4 linked regions of the Priestia megaterium genome follow. The protein of the gene in region 4 interacts with the protein of the main gene of each other region in a pairwise test. Links are inferred from orthologs where the notes say so. Each region holds a gene or a part of one and is shown on either strand. Other genes may lie near its edges. The genes, in order: nusG, yhbY, hfq and rho.

Region 1 (4,905 bases), 4.9 Mb from region 4 along the record:
AAACAGTCATATTTTTAACTGCTTCAATGATTTGTTCTTGAGTCATTGTTAATTTCCTCCTTGTGATTGTGTTATATATAACAGACTAGATTATGCACCTTGTTCTTCTTTTTGATCTGCCACAGCTTTTGTAGCAAGAGCAAGGTTGCGAATTGGAGCTTGAAGCACGCTAAGCAACATAGAAAGTAAGCCTTCGCGAGATGGTAGTTCTGCAAGTGCTTTAATTTCTTCAACAGATGCAACATTACCTTCAATTACACCAGCTTTGATTTCTAACGCTTCGTGTTCTTTCGCGAAGTTGTTTAGAATTTTAGCTGGAGCAACAACATCTTCTCCACCAAATGCGATTGCATTTGGACCTACTAACGCATCATTAAGATCTGTTAGTTCAAGTTTTTCTACAGCACGGCGAGTTAAAGTGTTTTTGTAAACTTTGAACTCAATGCCTGCTTCACGTAATTGCTTACGAAGTTCAGTAACTTCAGCAACATTCAAACCACGGTAGTCAACGACAACTATTGAGTTACTCGCTTGAAGTTTTTCAGCAATTTCGTCTACGACTTGTTTCTTTTGTTCAATTACGTTGCTCATCTTTACACCTCCTGTAGATTTCCTTCCGTACACTCAGACAAGGTGCAATAAAAAACCTCCATGACAATAAAGACATGGAGGTGTAGTAAGCGAACCATAACGTTTCACTAATTTATCTCACACACCTCGGTAGGAAATTAAGCTTTGCAGCACCTACTGTCTACGGTACAAATGTTATTCTTTTTAACAACATTATCTATTATAATCAGGGACTTTCAAAAAGTCAACACCGATTTATTTCCAAATTTATTAAGCAGAGAATGAAGCAGTATCAACTTTGATACCAGGGCCCATTGTTGAAGTAACAGCTACGTTCTTCATGTATGTGCCTTTTGCTGCTGCCGGCTTAGCTTTTACCATAGTTTCGAAGATTGTAGTGAAGTTTTCAACTAACTTGCTCTCTTCGAAAGATACTTTACCAATTGGTACGTGGATGTTACCAGCTTTATCAACGCGGTATTCTACTTTACCAGCTTTGATTTCGTTAACTGCTTTTTGAACATCAAATGTTACTGTACCAGTTTTAGGGTTTGGCATTAAACCTTTAGGTCCTAATACACGACCAAGTTTACCAACTTCACCCATCATGTCTGGAGTAGCTACGATTACATCGAACTCGAACCAACCTTGTTGGATTTTGTTGATGTAGTCAGCATCGCCAACGTAGTCAGCGCCTGCAGCTTCAGCTTCTTTAGCTTTTTCGCCTTTAGCGAATACTAATACACGTTGAGTTTTACCTGTACCGTTTGGTAGTACTACTGCACCACGAATTTGTTGGTCAGCTTTCTTAGGGTCAACTCCTAAACGGAATGCTACTTCTACAGTTGCATCAAATTTAGTTGTGTTTGTTTTCTTTACTAATTCAATCGCTTCTTGTACTGAATAAGTTTGTGTACGATCTACAAGCTTAGCAGCTTCAACGTACTTTTTACCTTTTTTAGCCATTTTTGTTTCCTCCTTATGTGGTTTTAACGGAATAACCTCCCACTAATAAAGGTTGCGAGCATAGGAAAACTTCCATTTCTCGCAACCTTCTAACACCCAATCAAATGGAATTAGTCTTCAACTACGATTCCCATACTGCGCGCTGTACCTTCTACCATGCGCATTGCAGATTCAACGCTAGCAGCGTTTAAGTCAGGCATTTTAGTTTCAGCAATCTCACGCACTTTGTCACGCTTGACTGTTGCAACTTTATTACGGTTTGGTTCACCAGAACCAGACTCAATACCAGCCGCTTTCTTAAGTAGTACAGCAGCAGGTGGAGTTTTCGTAATAAATGTAAATGAACGGTCTTCAAATACCGTGATTTCAACAGGAATGATAAGACCAGCTTGATCAGCTGTGCGAGCGTTAAACTCCTTACAGAAACCCATGATATTAACACCGGCTTGACCTAATGCAGGACCAACTGGTGGCGCTGGATTTGCTTTACCTGCAGGAATTTGTAACTTAACAAGTTTAATTACTTTTTTAGCCACGAGACACACCTCCTTAAGTCCGTGATGTGGTAATAGGGCGATGCCCTCCCACTCAATGTTCTTTATATATAAAATAAAGAAATAGTTGTTTTAGTCTCTAGTTTTGAGACATACTGACTTATGAAATATTAACATTAAACTTCATGAATTGCAAGGTCTTACAGATTATATTTTTTCAATTTGTGTAAAGTCTAGCTCTACTGGCGTTTGTCTTCCGAACATATCCACATGAACCTTAACTTTACGTTTATCTGTATCGATTTCTTCAATGGTACCTTCGAAGTTTGCAAACGGACCTTCTTGAACTAATACTGTTTCTTTTAGTTCAAAGTCAAAGTCAGCATGCTTCTCGTCCATGCCCATTTGTTTTAAGATCATTTCTACTTCTTCTGGTAGAAGAGCAGTTGGCTTTGATCCAGAACCTGCTGAACCTACAAAGCCCGTAACGCCAGGTGTATTACGAACTACATACCATGAATCATCCGTCATGATGATTTCAACTAACACGTACCCTGGAAATACTTTTTTCTTTGTAATCTTTTCTTTGTTGTTCTTAATTTCTCTTTCTTCTTCTTCAGGAACAACAACGCGGAAAATTTTATCTTGCATACCCATTGTTTCTACGCGCTTTTCTAAATTTGTTTTTACTTTATTTTCATATCCAGAATAAGTATGGACTACATACCAATTTTTCTCCATTTCTGAGGACTATACGTCCTTCCCTCCCAGCTCACTATAAAATAAGATGTCCTAATCTATTGCACAGACAACGCACTAGGAAAATAGTTGACTCCTAGCACAATCATTCTTAAAGCAAATTAAAAAACCCGTCTCCGGGCTTTTCTGAAAAAAACATAATTTAGCTTTATTATACCATGATTTAAGTCAATTTATTCAAGGGATTAAACGAATAAGTGACGAAATTCCGTAATCAACTACTACAAAAAAGAGTGTCATAAATACAACTGTAGAAATAACAGTAATTGTATAACGAGTTAGCTCATTTTTTTTAGGCCAACTTACCTTCTTCATCTCACGCCCAACATCACGCAAGAAATTTCCTACACGGTTCATGTTTGTAACCTCCAATAAATTAAAAGGGGTATTAGTCTGTGCAGATTATTGATCTACTTTGTTTCACGATGAATCGTATGTGCGTTACACGTTTTGCAAAACTTCTTCATTTCTAAACGATCTTCGTTTTGCTGTGTGTTTTTCATAGTCGTATAGTTACGACTAGCGCATTGCACACACGCAAGTACAACTTTTTTACGCATAATGTCAACCACCTATAGAGTGATAATGTCTATAAAAAAGTATCACAGACTTTCTTAGCATGTCAATATGAGGATAGAAGGCTACATTGTGATTTCACGAATCTCGAGGTAGCGCTCTAATTTCCTCTTCACACGCTGAAGTGCATTATCGATGGATTTGACGTGGCGGTTTAACTCTTCTGAAATCTCTTGATAAGATTGACCATCTAAATAAAGAACGAGAACTTTTCGCTCAAGATCACTTAACAGTTCAGCCATCTTTAATTCAATATCATCAAACTTCTCTCGATTAATGAGCAACTCTTCTGGATTTGCTACTTTTGTCCCCGAAATAACATCCATTAAGGTTCGGTCGGACTCTTCATCATATATTGGCTTGTCCAATGATACATAAGAGTTTAATGGAATATGTTTTTGCCTTGTTGCGGTTTTAATAGCGGTAATAATTTGCCTCGTAATGCAAAGTTCAGCAAAAGCTTTAAACGAAGTTAGCTTATCTTCTCTAAAATCTCTAATTGCCTTATATAACCCTATCATACCTTCTTGTACAATATCTTCACGGTCTGCCCCAATTAAAAAATATGACCGCGCCTTTGCTCGCACAAAGTTTTTGTATTTATGAATCAAATACTCTAATGCGTCAATATCGCCTTTATGCACAAGATCGACAACTGTTTCATCCTCTTGTTGTTCGAAATGAGCATGCAGTTTTCTCCCATAATTATCGCCCATATCGATCCCCCCGACCGCACAGTAGATAGAAATATTATACAGTAGCTAATTCCGTACCGTCAATAACCTCACCGCTGTCCCCGGCGCCATTTTTCGAAAATTTCGGCTACTTGATTGGAAAGTTGAATGCGTGCCGCTGGCTTTTGATTTTGAATAGACTTCACATCAAGATTAATATGTTTCTCAATTTGCTCAATTTCGTTGTACAATTCTCGAGCAGAAATTCTAAGCGCACCTTGTCCAAAGATTGCCCACTGCTCCGTAAAATCAGATGTAGCAACATGAATCTGTGTCTTTACATTGTTTAGCTCTTGAGCCAGCTTTTCAATGTACTCATCCGCTGTTTCATTTTCTCTTGTAAATACAACGTCAACCTTATGATTTTTTGCCTTCTTTTCAATTCCTTCGACCATATGAGCATCGAAGACAATAATGACACGATAACCCATATATGCTTGATACTCTGCCATCTTTTCGATTAACAGGTCTCGAGCACCGGCTAAATCATTATCTCTAAGCTTTCTTAGGTCGGGCCACGCACCTATCATGTTATAACCATCCACCAGTAGAATATCCATTCTTATTCACCTAGAGGATGGCGTTTTCGGTAAACCTCATACATGAGAAGACTAGCTGCTACAGATGCATTTAACGATGTAACATGCCCAACCATCGGAAGCTGTACAAGGAAGTCGCATTTTTCACGAATCAAACGACTCATGCCTTTTCCTTCGCTTCCAATCACTAACGTAAGCGGCATACCTCCATCTAAGTTGCGGTAATCATCGCTTTCTTTCGCATCTGTTCCAACAATCCATACGCCT
Region 2 (4,716 bases), 570 kb from region 4 along the record:
GTTCAAGAAACAAATATTTCTGAAGAAGAAGCTACCGTCATGGCCAGTGATATGATTATTGGAATGGGAAAACTGTTGGAAAAAGAAATATTTACGCTTCCTACCCTACAGGATAAAGTATGCGTAAAAGGTGGTGTAACTGGAGAAGGTATTAAAGTTTTAGAAGCTGAACTCGGAGAAATGTTTGTGCACGTATTTCAAAAAACACATGAAAAATTTGACGAAGACATTGAGCTTGTTCACAATCAGTTTGATAGTCTTATTCCATAATTTCTGTAGAAATCCTGCTTTGAAACAAAAAAAGAAGCCTCTACTCGGCTTCTTTTTTTTGCGCAGAGAAAAAGATGCGCTCACTGTTTGAAGTAGGCTCACTCATTTTGAAATCTGCACTTACTTCTATATTTATAAAACCAGCTTCGCTCAGCCATGATTGATAATGGTCAATCGACCAAGTGCGCTGAGCATGCACCTCATCAAAGCGATGATATGCATCGATTTCTTCATCATAAGCAAAAAACGTAATATCATGCTCTACGCGGATATCTGCATCATTATAGGCGCAATTCCAAATATATGACACGTCTTCATCTACGTAAGAAAAAGATTGATTTCCAAATACATGCTGCATCTTATGCACCGAATGAACATCAAATATAAAGAGTCCACCTGGTTTTAAGTGCTTATATACACGTTGAATGGTTTCTTGAACTTCTTTATCACTTTGCAAATAGTTCAAAGAATCACAAAAAATTACTACACAGTCAAACTCTTTCAATAACTCAAGTTCCGCCATGTTTTGTTGAAAAAGAGATAGCGTTACCCCTGCTTCTGCTGCCTTTTCTTGAGCTACCATAAGCATATCATCAGACAAATCAACGCCTACTACGGAGAAACCTTCTTTTGCAAATCGAACGGAGAGTTCTCCCGTGCCGCAGGCAAGGTCTAATATACTGTCAGGCTTTGTTTTCGCTTTTGCCACCTGCTGATTAAAAAATTCAGCCCAATCGTCATACGGAACGTCTGCCATTAGCTGATCATATACGTAGGCAAATTCTCCGTACCTGCTCATAGCTGTAGCTCTTCTGAACTTACAAATGGTGCATCTCCCCATAAGCGTTCTAAGTTATAATATCCGCGCTCATCTTTATGGAAAATGTGAACCACAACATCTCCAAGATCAACAAGAACCCACTTAGCCTGCTCAAATCCTTCTAAACGCTTCACAGAAACGCCTTGTTCGTGTGCTTTTTCTTTAATTTCACGAGCGATTGCCTGCACTTGTTTATCTGAGTTACCGTGACAAATAACAAAATAATCTGCCACAAGTGAGATTCCTTCCATATTTAACGCTACGATATCGATTGCTTTTTTATCGTCTGCTGCTTCTACAACAAGAGATAGCAATTCACGTTCAGTCATGTGTTTGACCTCCTAAGATTAAATCATTATATGTCATCATCGTATCGGGATAAACGGCCTGATGTTTAGTCATTAAAAAAGAAATGGTGTTTTTTAGTGATTGAATAAGTGCTGCATTTAAGTCGGTTTTAGCTAACTCCCGCACTTCATCAACACCTAGAAATCTCCTTCCAGGTTCAATGTAATCAGCAACGTACACAATTTTTTCAAGTAACGTCATGCCAGGTCTTCCAGATGTATGGTAAGCAATTGCATCCAATACTTCCTTATCCGTAATCCCTACTTCATTTCTAACTAAAAACGCGCCTACTGGAGCATGCCATAATTCGGTATTGTATTCCAATAAAGAAGGATTCATGTTTTGATCAATAATAATTTGCTTCATCTCTTCCTTTGGACGAAACTTGGCGTAGTCATGAAAAATAGCAGCCAGTTCTGCTTTTTTTTCGTCTGCTTCAAAACGCTTAGCTAATTCAATTGCTGTTTCCATTACCCCAACAGTATGAATATAACGACGTTCTGTTAACTGTTTCTTTACGATTTCTAATGCCTCAGTTCGATTCATATAATTGATTCTCCTCGATATATTGTTTAACACCAGCAGGTATAAAATAACGAATGGTTTCTTTCTTTACTACTCGTTCGCGAATAAAGGAAGAGGAGACATCAAACTGTGGAACTTCTACTTCTTTTATCGGGTAAGGGGACGTAATGGTATACCCCGGGCGCTTTACACCTACAAATGTAACCAAATTGACTAATTCATCAATTTCATACCACTTCGGCAAATATTCTACCATATCAGCACCAATGATGAAATGAAACTGATACGTTGGATATTTCTCTGTTAGTATTCTCATCGTATCATATGTATATGAAGGCTCTTTGCGCTCAAATTCAATCGGCTGCAGAGTAAATTGATCATGTTCTTCAATAGCTAGCTTTAGCATCTGTAAACGATGATATGGCTCAATAGGCTCTTTGATTGTTTTATGAGGTGGAATGTACGACGGCATGAACCATATCTCATCTAATTTCAAGGCATGCAAAACCTCATTTGCCATCATTAAATGCCCCAAATGAGGCGGGTTGAATGTTCCACCTAAAATTCCAATACTCTTCAACAATCCCCGACTCCTTTAATTTACTTCATTATTAAATAGAGCGGGTTTCCCCGCTCTATTTCATTTCACTTTTGGAAGCATTAACTGCTTATTTTCGCGTGATTCTTTATATAAAACAATTGTATTTCCAATCACTTGTACAAGCTCTGCTTTTGTTCCTTTTGTTAATCGAGCAGCAACCGTGTCACGATCTTCGTCACAGTTTTGCAGAATGCTTACTTTTAATAATTCTCTTGCTTCTAATGCATCAGCAATTTGACCAATCATATTTTCATTGACTCCACCTTTTCCTACTTGGAAAATTGGATTTAAATGATGTGCTTTTGAACGTAAAAAACGTTTTTGTTTACCTGTTAACATAAAAACCTCCGCTGTATCTTATCTCTTAGTTAGTGTTGAAAGGACAATGTGTTCCATTGCCTCTTCGTCAGGACGAACGTTCGTCCACTTTTCAAATGCAAGTGCACCTTGCAGCACGAACATACCGACACCATTATGAGTGCCTGCCCCTTTTGCTTCAGCCTCTTTTAAAAGCTTTGTTTTTAAAGGGTTGTAAATAATATCGCTGACTACCGCTTCTTTTTGCAATAAAGTAAGTGCTAAAGGCAGCTCATCAACGTTAGGATACATCCCCACTGAAGTGGTATTAATAATAATATCGAATGTATCTAATTGTTTTTCCGCATCAGAAATAGACATCGCCGCCGTTTTCGTCGAAAAAGGCAGCTCATTAGCTAATACAGCTGCTTTTTCGACGGTACGATTGCATATCGCAATTACCTCGGGAGCGTGCTGAGCTGCAATTGTATAAAAAATAGCTTTGGCAGCTCCTCCAGCTCCAATAATTAAAATTCTTTTTTGGGATAAGCTGCCTTCTACTGCTTTTAGTAAAGAAGTCACATATCCCTCTCCGTCGGTATTGTATCCAATATAACGGCCATCTTGATTAACAACTGTATTTACAGCACCAATTGCCTTTGCTAATGGATCGACTTCATCCAAATGATTCATAATATCAACTTTATAAGGAATCGTGACATTAAATCCTTGAATGTTTTTATTTTTTAGCTCTCCAATGGCTGACTCAAAATGAACAGGTTCAATTGGAAAAGCTTCATAATGAGCGTTCATATCCAGACGTTTAAAGGCATCATTTTGCATCAATGGCGATAGTGAATGCCCAAGCGGATAACCAACTAGACCATATAATGTACTCAAGATTTTTTCCCCTTTTTGTTTAAATTAAAGAATCGCGCACAAATACGCCGACTCCTTTTGGTGCATGGGCCACAACTTTTGAACCTGCTTCATTAACCGTCACCCAGCCAAGCCCTGAAAAAACAATATCGGTTTTTTCATTTTTTATTGTAAATTCATGTGCAACGAGTTCAGGAAACTCATCCATTTGCTCTGGGCGCGGCGGCTGAAGCAGTTCACCTGCTTGCTTTTCATACAACTCATCTGCTTTTTCAAGCTTCGTACGATGGATATGCAAATCATTCGATACATAACATGTTAATGACTTGCGGCCTCCCTGTACATAATCTAAGCGCGCCAGTCCTCCAAAGTATAACGTTTGCCCTTCATTTAGCTGATAAACCTTCGGCTTTATTTCTTTTTTAGGAGAAATCAGCTTTAAGTCTCGTTTATCTACATAGTGAGCCATTTGGTGGTGATTAATAATGCCAGGCGTATCATATAAAGACGCGCCGTTATCAAGCGGGATATCAATCATATCCAGCGTTGTGCCGGGATATTGAGATGTAGTAATAATATCTTTTTCTCCCGTTACTTCTTTAATAATGGCATTAATAAATGTTGATTTACCAACGTTTGTACATCCCACAACATATACATCTTTACCTTCGCGATAATGTTCAATGGCTTCGGCAATTTCTCGAATTCCTTGTCCTTTTTGTGCGCTCATGAGGAACACATCCACTGATTTTAGCCCAAGCTCTTTCGCTTCTCGCTTCATCCAATGAATTAGTTTATTTTTCTTTATAGACTTTGGCAGTAAATCTGCTTTATTTCCCACTAAAAGAACCTTGTTATTTCCAACAAATCGATGCAAACCAGGTAACCAGCTGCCGTTAAAGTCAAAGATATCTACAACTTTTACAACTAAACCGTCCGTTTGACCAATTCCGTTTAAGATTTTTAAAAAATCATC
Region 3 (4,784 bases), 1.0 Mb from region 4 along the record:
ATGCGCTCGTCAATTTTCTCATGTACGGGCTTAATTTGTTTTTCTACTTTTGCAGCAAGTTCCCGAATGCGTGCCCCGTTTTTTAACTGATCAAACATCATTTCTTTGTTCCTCAACTTTCTTCAAGCGTTTGTAGCTTTTTGTAAAGGGGATGCTCTTTTGCAATATACCCTTTGCACTGATACTTCTCAGTTTCTTCATTGAATTTTAACGACTCAAGAATAGAGACCGTTTTTAGTTCAGCGAGCATTTTTCCTTCATAAGCCGGCAGCAGCACATGAAAAAACGCCATTTCTTTTTTCATTTCTTCTTGAATTCTTTCCCCAAGCTTCACTAAATCAGTAGCTTTAAAAGCGCTCATTGATAACGATGTCGAAGCGGATGGGACAAATAGTTCATGTTGCATATCTTCTTTATTGTAAACTGTCAGCATCGGAATGTCCGTTACGTTCAGCTCTTCTAGTAAGCGATGCACTGTTTTTTCGTGGTTGTTGTAATCTGGATTAGATGAATCTACCACGTGCAGAACAAGATCAGCTTCGGTTACTTCTTCAAGTGTTGAACGGAACGCGGCTACTAACGTTGTTGGAAGATCTTGAATAAATCCAACCGTATCAGTTAACAGAGCCGTTAATCCTGACGGAAGCGTATACTGTCTTGTCGTTGGATCAAGAGTTGCAAACAGCTGATTTTCTTCAAAAATACCAGCTTCTGTTAAGCGGTTAAAGATCGTCGATTTACCAGCGTTCGTATAGCCCACAATCGCAATTTGATAGACATGATTACGCTTACGTCTTTCTCGATAACGTTCGCGGTGACTTACCACTGTCTTTAACTGACGCTTAATTTCATCAATTTTGCGGCGAATATGTCTGCGGTCACTTTCAAGTTTCGTTTCACCAGGACCTCTTGTTCCAATTCCGCCTCCAAGACGTGACAAAGCGGTACCTTGTCCTACTAACCTAGGTAGCAGATAATTTAATTGAGCAAGTTCCACCTGCATTTTTCCTTCTCGCGTTTGAGCACGCTGTGCGAAGATATCCAAAATCAGCTGCGTGCGGTCAATAATACGCGCAGATAACCCTGCCGACAAATTGCGGATTTGACTGGGTGACAATTCATCATTAAATACAATTAAATCAGGATCTAACTCTTCTTCAAGAGCCACAAGTTCTTCTACTTTCCCTTTTCCAATATAAGTAGCTGGATGAATGCGATCGCGCTTTTGTGTTAACCTTACCAGCACTTCACCTTTTGCAGTCTCAGTTAAAGATGCTAGCTCATCCATTGAATATTCAAAACGTTCGTCATCGTCATGAAGCTGACATCCGACTAAAATTACGCGTTCAAGTTCAGTATTCATTTCTGCTGTCAAAGATTTTTCCTTCCCTTACTATTAAATTGACAAATCATTCATATCATATCAAAAAAATGTCCATTTCTCCATCTTTGCAAAAGAGACAGAATACATTGTCTTTTACTAGTTTAACACCCTTTTTAAAATCTATAAAACGATGATTAAAAAAACATTGAAATATCACGAAATTCTGTATACAATTTGAATTGATTTACTTATCGAAATTTGAATCAGGCTACCTGATTTTAAAATAATAGTCGCTACTTGGTGAAAACAGAATAAAGGGGATAGCATCATGACTTGGGACGTACTTAGCATTATTGGAACGATTGCCTTTGCAATCAGCGGAGCTTTCATTGCCATGGAAGAGGAATATGATATTTTAGGTGTTTACATACTGGGAATCGTAACGGCTTTTGGCGGAGGAGCCATTCGAAACCTGCTTATCGGTGTACCGGTGTCTGCCCTTTGGGAACAAGGACTCTTTTTTCAGATTGCTTTATTATCTATCACTGCCACTTTTTTATTTCCAAACAATATCTTAAAACATTGGAAGCGATGGGGAAACTTTTCAGACGCCATTGGCCTTGCAGCATTCGCGATTCAAGGAGCGCTTTATGCCACTCATATGAACCATCCGCTTAGCGCGGTTATTGTAGCTGCGGTCTTAACAGGAAGCGGCGGGGGTATTATTCGAGATTTATTAGCACGTCGAAAGCCTACTGTTCTTAAAGATGAAATTTATGCGGTATGGGCGATTATCGCAGGATTTAGCGTAGGACTGCATATTACAAACACGCCTGTAGAACTTTATACGTTATTTATCTTACTTGTAGGTCTTCGGATGTGTTCATATATTTACAAATGGCGCCTGCCGATCAAAACGATTCGACAACCAAATATGTAGAAAAAAAGCCTTTCGTGACGAAAGGCTTTTTTTTACAGCTGAATATCGCTTGACGTTAAAGTGAGAAGCTCATTGCGCTCATAGCTTTCTTCTTCTAAAAGCCTCATGGATTGAGTACGTATGGAACGTTCGATAATGTTTCGTACATATCTACCGTTACTAAAATCCCTAGGCGTCTGATTGTACTTCACGTCCATGAAATGATCTTTTAGCTTTTTATAGGCCTCTGTACTAAACTGATACTGCCTATCATTCATCATGTGACCCGCAATGTCCATCAGTTCATTCACATCATAATCCGGAAAATCAAAAATAAACGGAAACCTAGAGCGCAGTCCTGGATTAAGACTTAAGAAATTTTCCATTTCTCTTGGATAACCAGCTAAAATCAATACAAACTTATCATTTGAATCTTCCATATGTTTGACCAATGTATCAATCGCTTCTTTTCCAAAATCTTTTTCTCCCCCTCTTGCAAGAGAATAAGCCTCATCGATAAATAAAATACCTCCAAGCGCTTTTTTTACAAGATCTCTCGTTTTCTGAGCGGTATGACCAATGTATTCTCCAACTAAATCTGCCCGCTCTGCTTCAATTAAATGTCCTTTAGACAAGATGTTCATATTCAAAAATAATTTACCTAGCAGGCGGGCTACCGTCGTTTTCCCTGTTCCTGGATTCCCTTTAAACATCATATGCAGCGCCTGCTTTCCCGCTTTTAAGCCCTGTTCCTCTCTTTTTTTGTTAATATATAACCACGCATATATTTCTTTTATCATTTTTTTCAATTCTTCCATTCCAACCAGTCCGCTCATTTCTCGTTCAATTTCCCGAAGCGGCTCATGATTTATCACAGCTTTTTTGGCAGGACGCGGAATTGATGTCGTATACGATTTTTCCTTTTTTGTTTCATTATTTAAAATGATATTAATTTGCCCATTATTTTTAAGAGTTATCGGCTGCTCCACCATGTTCACCTCTCGTTTCATCCCACTTCTCTGTATCGCATAGCTGCATGCGATGAACGATACGAAGACAATGATCTCTTATTACCGAAGAAATAATCGTCTATTATAAGGTTTATGTTCGATGAGTAAAAACAATGTTAAGAAACTTTTTTAAGCCTTTATTTGCATAAAAAAAGCATCCGATTATGCGGATGCTTCTCTTTAATCTCTATTCAAGTTCTACTGTAATATTTTTATTTGGTACAAATGTCGAAATAGCATGTTTATAAATCAGCTGCTGTTTTCCTTCAGATTCAATTAACACAGTAAAGTTATCAAATCCTTTAATTAGTCCTCTTAATTGAAAACCATTTAAAAGAAATACCGTCACATAGATATTTTCTTTACGTAATTGATTTAAAAATTGGTCTTGAATATTAACTGATTGTTTCATTATTCGGCCTCCTCGTTTCTCTATCTGTTTACTTAATTCGCTTCTTTCTTCAGCTTTCCTGCAATATATGTAAAAATTTCAGCAAACTTTTCGGGAAATTTGTCAACTTCCATCTCTATCCATTTTACAGGCATTTTATTTCGAAACCACGTTAACTGACGCTTTGCATATCTGCGGGAATTTTGTTTCAACTGTTCAACAGCTTCTTCGAGCGTACAGCGTCCTTCAAAATAAGCATACAGCTCTTTGTAGCCGATAGCTTGAATTGATTGTACATCATGCAGACCACTTTCGTACAATGATTTGACTTCATCAAGCAGTCCAGCCTGCATCATCATATCGACTCGGTGATTAATTCTCTCATATAATACGTCTCTATCCATTGTAAGTCCAATAATGCTTACGTCATATAATAACTCTTGCGACTGTTCTTTTGTATAGTCACTGAATTTTTTGCCCGTTACTTCATAAACTTCAAGCGCTCTGATTACACGGCGATGGTTATTTTTATGGATAGCAGCTGCACTGTCTGGGTCAATTTCTTTTAGCTTTTCATACAGGGGATCAATGCCATGAGCTTTAATAAATATTTCCATTCGTTCACGAACTTTTTCATCACTAGGAGTTTCTGTGAACTGATAATCATAAATAACGGATTGAATATAAAGACCCGTCCCTCCAACAATCATCGGCATTTTTCCTCTAGCATGAATATCATCGATTTGTTTTCTTACAATCTCTTGAAATTCTGCCACAGAAAACGATTCATCTGGCTCCTTAATATTGATCAGGTAATGGGGAATACCCTGCATCTCTTCTTCTGACACCTTCGCTGTTCCGATATCCATCCCTTTATAAATTTGCATTGAATCACCTGAAATAATCTCTCCGTCTAACTGTTTGGCAAGTTCAATGCTCAATTTTGTTTTACCAACCGCAGTTGGTCCAATAATGACAATAAGTTTTGGTTTCTCTCCCGTCATAACAACACTACTTTCATCTATAGGCATTCACATCATTCCATTTTATCCAAATGGCCATGATTTATTCAACAAAACGGCTAGCTGCAGCTAGCCGCATTGCCTACATCACTCGCTTAAACATTTTTTCCATTTCATA
Region 4 (4,862 bases):
GACGTGCAGTTATTAGGGGATTTAGTTGAAGAAATTGGTGGGAAAGTAACCATTGATAACGACGAATTAACAGTAGATCCATCCGGAATGGTTGCAATGCCTTTACCGAACGGAAAAGTAAAAAAATTACGCGCTTCTTATTATTTAATGGGGGCAATGTTGGGACGCTTTAAAAAAGCGGTAGTTGGGCTTCCAGGAGGCTGTTACCTTGGTCCTAGACCAATCGATCAGCACATTAAAGGCTTTGAAGCTCTTGGCGCTAAAGTAACAAATGAGCAAGGAGCTATTTACCTTCGAGCTGATGAACTGATTGGTGCTCGAATTTATTTAGACGTTGTTAGCGTAGGAGCAACAATCAATATTATGCTCGCTGCTGTAAGAGCAAAAGGGCGTACCGTTATTGAGAATGCTGCTAAAGAGCCTGAAATTATTGATGTAGCTACGTTACTGACAAGTATGGGTGCCCGTATTAAAGGTGCAGGTACGGATGTTATTCGAATTGATGGAGTAGATCAATTAAAAGGGTGCCGTCATTCCATCATTCCAGACCGAATTGAAGCAGGCACATATATGATCATGGGAGCGAGTATGGGGAAAGAAGTTATTGTTGACAACGTCATCCCCCAGCATTTGGAGTCATTAACGGCTAAAATGCGTGAGATGGGTATTCATATCGAAACAAGCTCAGATCAGATTCTTGTAGCGACTCGTCAACTATTGAAGCCCGTAGATATTAAGACGCTAGTATATCCAGGTTTTCCCACTGATTTACAGCAGCCATTTACGACGCTTCTAACAAGAGCGTCTGGTACAAGCGTTGTGACGGATACAATTTACGGTGCAAGGTTTAAGCATATTGACGAGCTGAGACGAATGAATGCATCTGTTAAGGTAGAAGGACGTTCTGCTATTATTAATGGTCCCATTCACTTACAAGGTGCACGTGTGAAAGCGTCGGACTTACGAGCAGGAGCAGCTCTCGTAACCGCTGGCTTAATGGCCAAAGGGATTACAGAGGTAACGGGTTTAGAGCACATTGACCGAGGTTACAGTCATTTAGTAGACAAGCTATCGGATTTAGGGGCAATGATTTGGCGTGAAGAGATGACTCAAGAGGAAATTGAGCAATTTCAAAATTCATAGAGGCAAATCGGTGCCACAGTCATGAAAGCAAAGTTTAGAAATGAGCTTTTTAATAAGCTACACAGGCGTAGGAGCGTTCTTCTATGTCTGTGTAGCTTATATATTTATGAATAGGGTAAATAGATAAAAAGGGAAGCTAAAAGATAAATTTCACTTCTTATTTTAACGTCCAGTTTATTTCCTTTAATGTGAAATTATGAAAAGGTTTTCCTCGCTTCTCGTAAGCTATTAAATTTCCTTTTTTTTATTCATCTTCTAAAGTAAAAAAAGATTGATTAAAAAGATAGAAAAAGGTTAGAATATAAATTGCTACGTTAAATTTATCAAGATAATATAAATGGTTTTATGTCGGAATTATTCTTCTAAAAGTGTATAGTTAATCAATTGATTCTACTTATTATACTTCAAAGGTTATATTCTCCATTTTCACAGATTTATTCCATCCATATCATCTCTCAATTTTATATTTGAATTTAATATGGGAGGAACGGTTAAAAATTATTCATTATAAAGCGTGGTGTCCTAATGAACTTAACATTATCCAGTTTAGAAAATATGAAATTAAAAGAGCTATATGAACATGCTCGTGAGTATAAAGTTTCGTACTATAGTAAATTAACGAAAAAAGAACTTGTCTTTGCTATTTTAAAGGCTCAAGCTGAACAAGATGGGCTTTTATTTATGGAAGGCGTTCTTGAAATTATTCAGTCAGAAGGATTCGGTTTCTTACGACCAATTAACTATTCACCGAGTTCAGAAGATATTTATATCTCAGCTTCACAAATTCGTCGCTTCGATCTGCGTAATGGAGACAAGGTATCGGGGAAAGTTCGTCCTCCAAAAGAAAATGAGCGCTACTACGGATTATTACATGTAGAAGCAGTAAACGGAGAAGATCCAGAAACGTCAAAAGATCGCGTGCATTTTCCAGCGCTAACGCCGATTTATCCAAATGAGCAAATGCTGCTGGAAACTCAGCCAAGAAGTTTCTCTACGCGTATTATTGACTTGATTTCACCGATTGGGTTTGGGCAAAGGGGACTAATTGTCGCGCCGCCAAAAGCAGGTAAAACGATGCTGTTAAAAGAAATTGCCAATAGCATTACAACGAATCATCCTGATGCAGAATTGATTGTCCTTCTTATTGATGAGCGTCCTGAGGAAGTGACGGACATTGAGCGTTCGGTTGACGGTGATGTTGTAAGTTCTACATTTGACGAAGTGCCAGAAAACCACATTAAAGTAGCGGAACTTGTCCTTGAACGTGCGATGAGATTAGTCGAACACAAAAAAGATGTTGTCATTTTGATGGATAGCATCACAAGACTTGCTCGTGCTTATAACTTAGTTATTCCACCGAGCGGTCGTACACTATCAGGGGGTATTGACCCGGCTGCTTTTCACCGTCCAAAACGATTCTTTGGAGCTGCTCGTAACATTGAAGATGGAGGCAGCTTAACCATTCTAGCAACAGCCTTAATTGATACAGGCTCTCGTATGGATGATGTTATTTATGAAGAATTTAAAGGTACAGGTAACATGGAACTGCATCTAGATCGTTCACTAGCTGAAAAACGTATCTTCCCTGCGATTGACATTCGTCGCTCAGGCACACGTAAAGAAGAGCTGTTAATTCCAAAAGAGCATTTAGACCACTTATGGGCAATTCGTAAATCAATGGCAGATGCTCCTGATTTTGCAGAAAAATTCTTAAAACGTTTACGTCAAACAAAGACAAATGAAGAGTTCTTTTCGATGTTAACGGAAGAGAAAAAAACACTTCTAGCAAATAAACGATAAGTTATAAAACATGTGGTTGCAAAAGCATACAACCCTTGTTATAATTTCATCATGTGTGTTGATAAAGTACACAGTGAAATAGTTATTATTTCATCACTATCTTTATCAATAAACTCTGTTTCAGAATGATTCAGGGCGGAAGGAGATGAAACGAATGAAAACAGGAATTCATCCAAACTATAAAACAGTTATGGTTAAATGTACTTGCGGAAACGAATTTGAAAGTGGTTCTGTAAAAGAAGAGATCCGCGTTGAGACTTGTTCTGAATGTCACCCATTCTACACTGGTCGTCAAAAATTCGCTGAAGCTGGTGGCCGTGTTGATCGCTTCAACAAAAAATACGGTCTTAAATAATCAAATTGTCGAAACAAACAGGCAAGTAGCTTAACTTCTTGCCTGTTTTTTTGCTTATAAAAGTAGAAAAACAGTGTCTGCTTGATAAAAAAGTGGGTACTTTATCATAGGAATAAGATCTACATAGAAGACGTAGATTAAGTTAGTAGCGGTTCGCTCAGAAACGGAACGAGAAGAAGGGAGAGTCCCGCAGTGGTGTACGTAATGAAACAAAGTGGTTGGATAGAAGTAATTTGTGGCAGTATGTTTTCAGGGAAATCAGAAGAGTTGATTCGACGTGTGCGCCGTACGCAGTTTGCTAAACAAAAGGCACAAGTGTTCAAGCCTGCAATTGATAATCGATATAGCGAAGAAGCTGTCGTTTCGCATAATGGTACATCTGTTATGGCTTATTCAATCTCGGCATCGCGCGATATTTTAAAGCGAGTAAATGAAGAGACAGACGTAGTAGCGATAGACGAAGTACAGTTTTTTGACACAGATATTTTAGAAATTGTTCAATCTTTAGCAGATCAAGGCTTTCGTGTGATTGTAGCAGGGTTAGACCAAGACTTCAAAGGTGAACCTTTTGGACAAATGCCGCAGTTAATGGCTATTGCAGAATCGGTAACAAAGCTACAGGCCGTGTGCGCTTCATGTGGCTCTCCTGCGAGCCGTACGCAGCGTTTGATTAACGGTGAGCCTGCTTCTTATGACGACCCTATTATTTTAGTCGGTGCGTCTGAATCGTACGAACCAAGATGTCGTCATTGCCACGTTGTGCAAAAGTCTAAAGGACAAGCTGTGTCTGTGGACTCAAGCGAAATGGTCGAAAAATAAAGCAAGAATTTTATGATGATAAAAACAGAACGCGCAGTTCTGTTTTTTTGTTCATATACGTGTATTAACAAGGTTTTGACTCTATTTTAAAGCTATACTATAATTACAATGTTATGGATAAAGAATGAGGTGAATGACGTGTTTGATCGTTTAGAAGCGGTAGAGGCGCGCTATGAGAAGTTAAACGAACTTCTGAGTGACCCTGAGATCGTAAACAACCCCTCTAAGTTGAGAGAATATTCGAAGGAACAATCAGATATACAACAAACGGTAGCCGCTTATCAGGAATACAAAGATGTAAAAGAGCAGTTATCAGAAGCGAAAACGATGCTTGAAGATAAGCTTGATGCAGATATGCGTGACATGGTAAAAGAAGAAATTGCCGAGTTAGAAACGCAGCAAGAAGAGCTAGTTGAAAAGCTACGTATTTTATTAATTCCAAAAGATCCAAACGATGATAAAAACGTAATCATGGAGGTTCGTGGAGCGGCTGGTGGAGATGAAGCAGCATTATTCGCAGCTAATTTGTACCGCATGTATTCGCGCTTTGCTGAATCACAAGGCTGGAAAACAGAAGTAATGGAAGCAACGACTACTGGAGTAGGCGGTTATAAAGAAATTATCTTTATGATTAACGGTAAAGGTGCGTACTCAAAGATGAAATTTGAAAACGGTGCACACCGTGTTCAACGAGTTCCTGAAACAGAATCAGGAGGTCGTATTCATACATCTACAGCAACGGTAG

The links.
Region 1: the proteins of rho (region 4) and nusG interact in binary tests that used the Escherichia coli proteins (3 or more experiments, as listed by UniProt). The link is inferred for Priestia megaterium from one-to-one orthologs.
Region 2: the proteins of rho (region 4) and yhbY interact in binary tests that used the Escherichia coli proteins (3 or more experiments, as listed by UniProt). The link is inferred for Priestia megaterium from one-to-one orthologs.
Region 3: the proteins of rho (region 4) and hfq interact in binary tests that used the Escherichia coli proteins (3 or more experiments, as listed by UniProt). The link is inferred for Priestia megaterium from one-to-one orthologs.

The regions. Positions count from the first base shown.
Region 1 is NZ_CP085442.1:109,458-114,362, reverse strand. The notes cover bases 1,005-3,856. They hold nusG (transcription termination/antitermination protein NusG), read right to left. Parts: upstream 2,772-3,856; coding sequence 2,238-2,771; downstream 1,005-2,237. Other genes in these bases: sigH (RNA polymerase sporulation sigma factor SigH), read right to left, coding at 3,431-3,856; rpmG (50S ribosomal protein L33), read right to left, coding at 3,200-3,349; secE (preprotein translocase subunit SecE), read right to left, coding at 2,967-3,146; rplK (50S ribosomal protein L11), read right to left, coding at 1,647-2,072; rplA (50S ribosomal protein L1), read right to left, coding at 1,005-1,536. Outside these bases: rplL (50S ribosomal protein L7/L12), read right to left, coding at 1-46; rplJ (50S ribosomal protein L10), read right to left, coding at 91-591; more of rplA, read right to left, coding at 841-1,004; more of sigH, read right to left, coding at 3,857-4,081; LIS78_RS00585 (NYN domain-containing protein), read right to left, coding at 4,150-4,659; 23S rRNA (guanosine(2251)-2'-O)-methyltransferase RlmB, read right to left, coding at 4,662-4,905. UniProt on the Escherichia coli protein: Part of the processive rRNA transcription and antitermination complex (rrnTAC). The complex forms an RNA-chaperone ring around the RNA exit tunnel of RNA polymerase (RNAP).
Region 2 is NZ_CP085442.1:4,464,805-4,469,520, forward strand. Bases 1,254-3,916 are described here. They hold yhbY (ribosome assembly RNA-binding protein YhbY), read right to left. Parts: upstream 2,904-3,916; coding sequence 2,604-2,903; downstream 1,254-2,603. Other genes in these bases: rsfS (ribosome silencing factor), read right to left, coding at 1,254-1,419; yqeK (bis(5'-nucleosyl)-tetraphosphatase (symmetrical) YqeK), read right to left, coding at 1,412-1,984; LIS78_RS23215 (nicotinate-nucleotide adenylyltransferase), read right to left, coding at 1,971-2,543; aroE (shikimate dehydrogenase), read right to left, coding at 2,922-3,761; yqeH (ribosome biogenesis GTPase YqeH), read right to left, coding at 3,781-3,916. In the rest of the region: late competence protein ComER, read left to right, coding at 1-270; LIS78_RS23200 (class I SAM-dependent DNA methyltransferase), read right to left, coding at 311-1,069; more of rsfS, read right to left, coding at 1,066-1,253; more of yqeH, read right to left, coding at 3,917-4,716.
Region 3 is NZ_CP085442.1:4,020,176-4,024,959, forward strand. What follows is about bases 2,054-4,784. They hold hfq (RNA chaperone Hfq), read right to left. Parts: upstream 3,666-4,784; coding sequence 3,441-3,665; downstream 2,054-3,440. Other genes in these bases: LIS78_RS20915 (trimeric intracellular cation channel family protein), read left to right, coding at 2,054-2,264; spoVK (stage V sporulation protein K), read right to left, coding at 2,297-3,253; miaA (tRNA (adenosine(37)-N6)-dimethylallyltransferase MiaA), read right to left, coding at 3,698-4,648; mutL (DNA mismatch repair endonuclease MutL), read right to left, coding at 4,749-4,784. Also shown: LIS78_RS20905 (methionine gamma-lyase family protein), read right to left, coding at 1-98; GTPase HflX, read right to left, coding at 113-1,375; more of LIS78_RS20915, read left to right, coding at 1,653-2,053. UniProt on the Escherichia coli protein: RNA chaperone that binds small regulatory RNA (sRNAs) and mRNAs to facilitate mRNA translational regulation in response to envelope stress, environmental stress and changes in metabolite concentrations.
Region 4 is NZ_CP085442.1:5,030,127-5,034,988, reverse strand. Bases 997-3,805 are described here. They hold rho (transcription termination factor Rho), read left to right. Parts: upstream 997-1,668; coding sequence 1,669-2,943; downstream 2,944-3,805. Other genes in these bases: LIS78_RS26185 (thymidine kinase), read left to right, coding at 3,503-3,805; rpmE (50S ribosomal protein L31), read left to right, coding at 3,098-3,298; murA (UDP-N-acetylglucosamine 1-carboxyvinyltransferase), read left to right, coding at 997-1,143. In the rest of the region: more of murA, read left to right, coding at 1-996; more of LIS78_RS26185, read left to right, coding at 3,806-4,117; prfA (peptide chain release factor 1), read left to right, coding at 4,256-4,862. UniProt on the Escherichia coli protein: Facilitates transcription termination by a mechanism that involves Rho binding to the nascent RNA, activation of Rho's RNA-dependent ATPase activity, and release of the mRNA from the DNA template.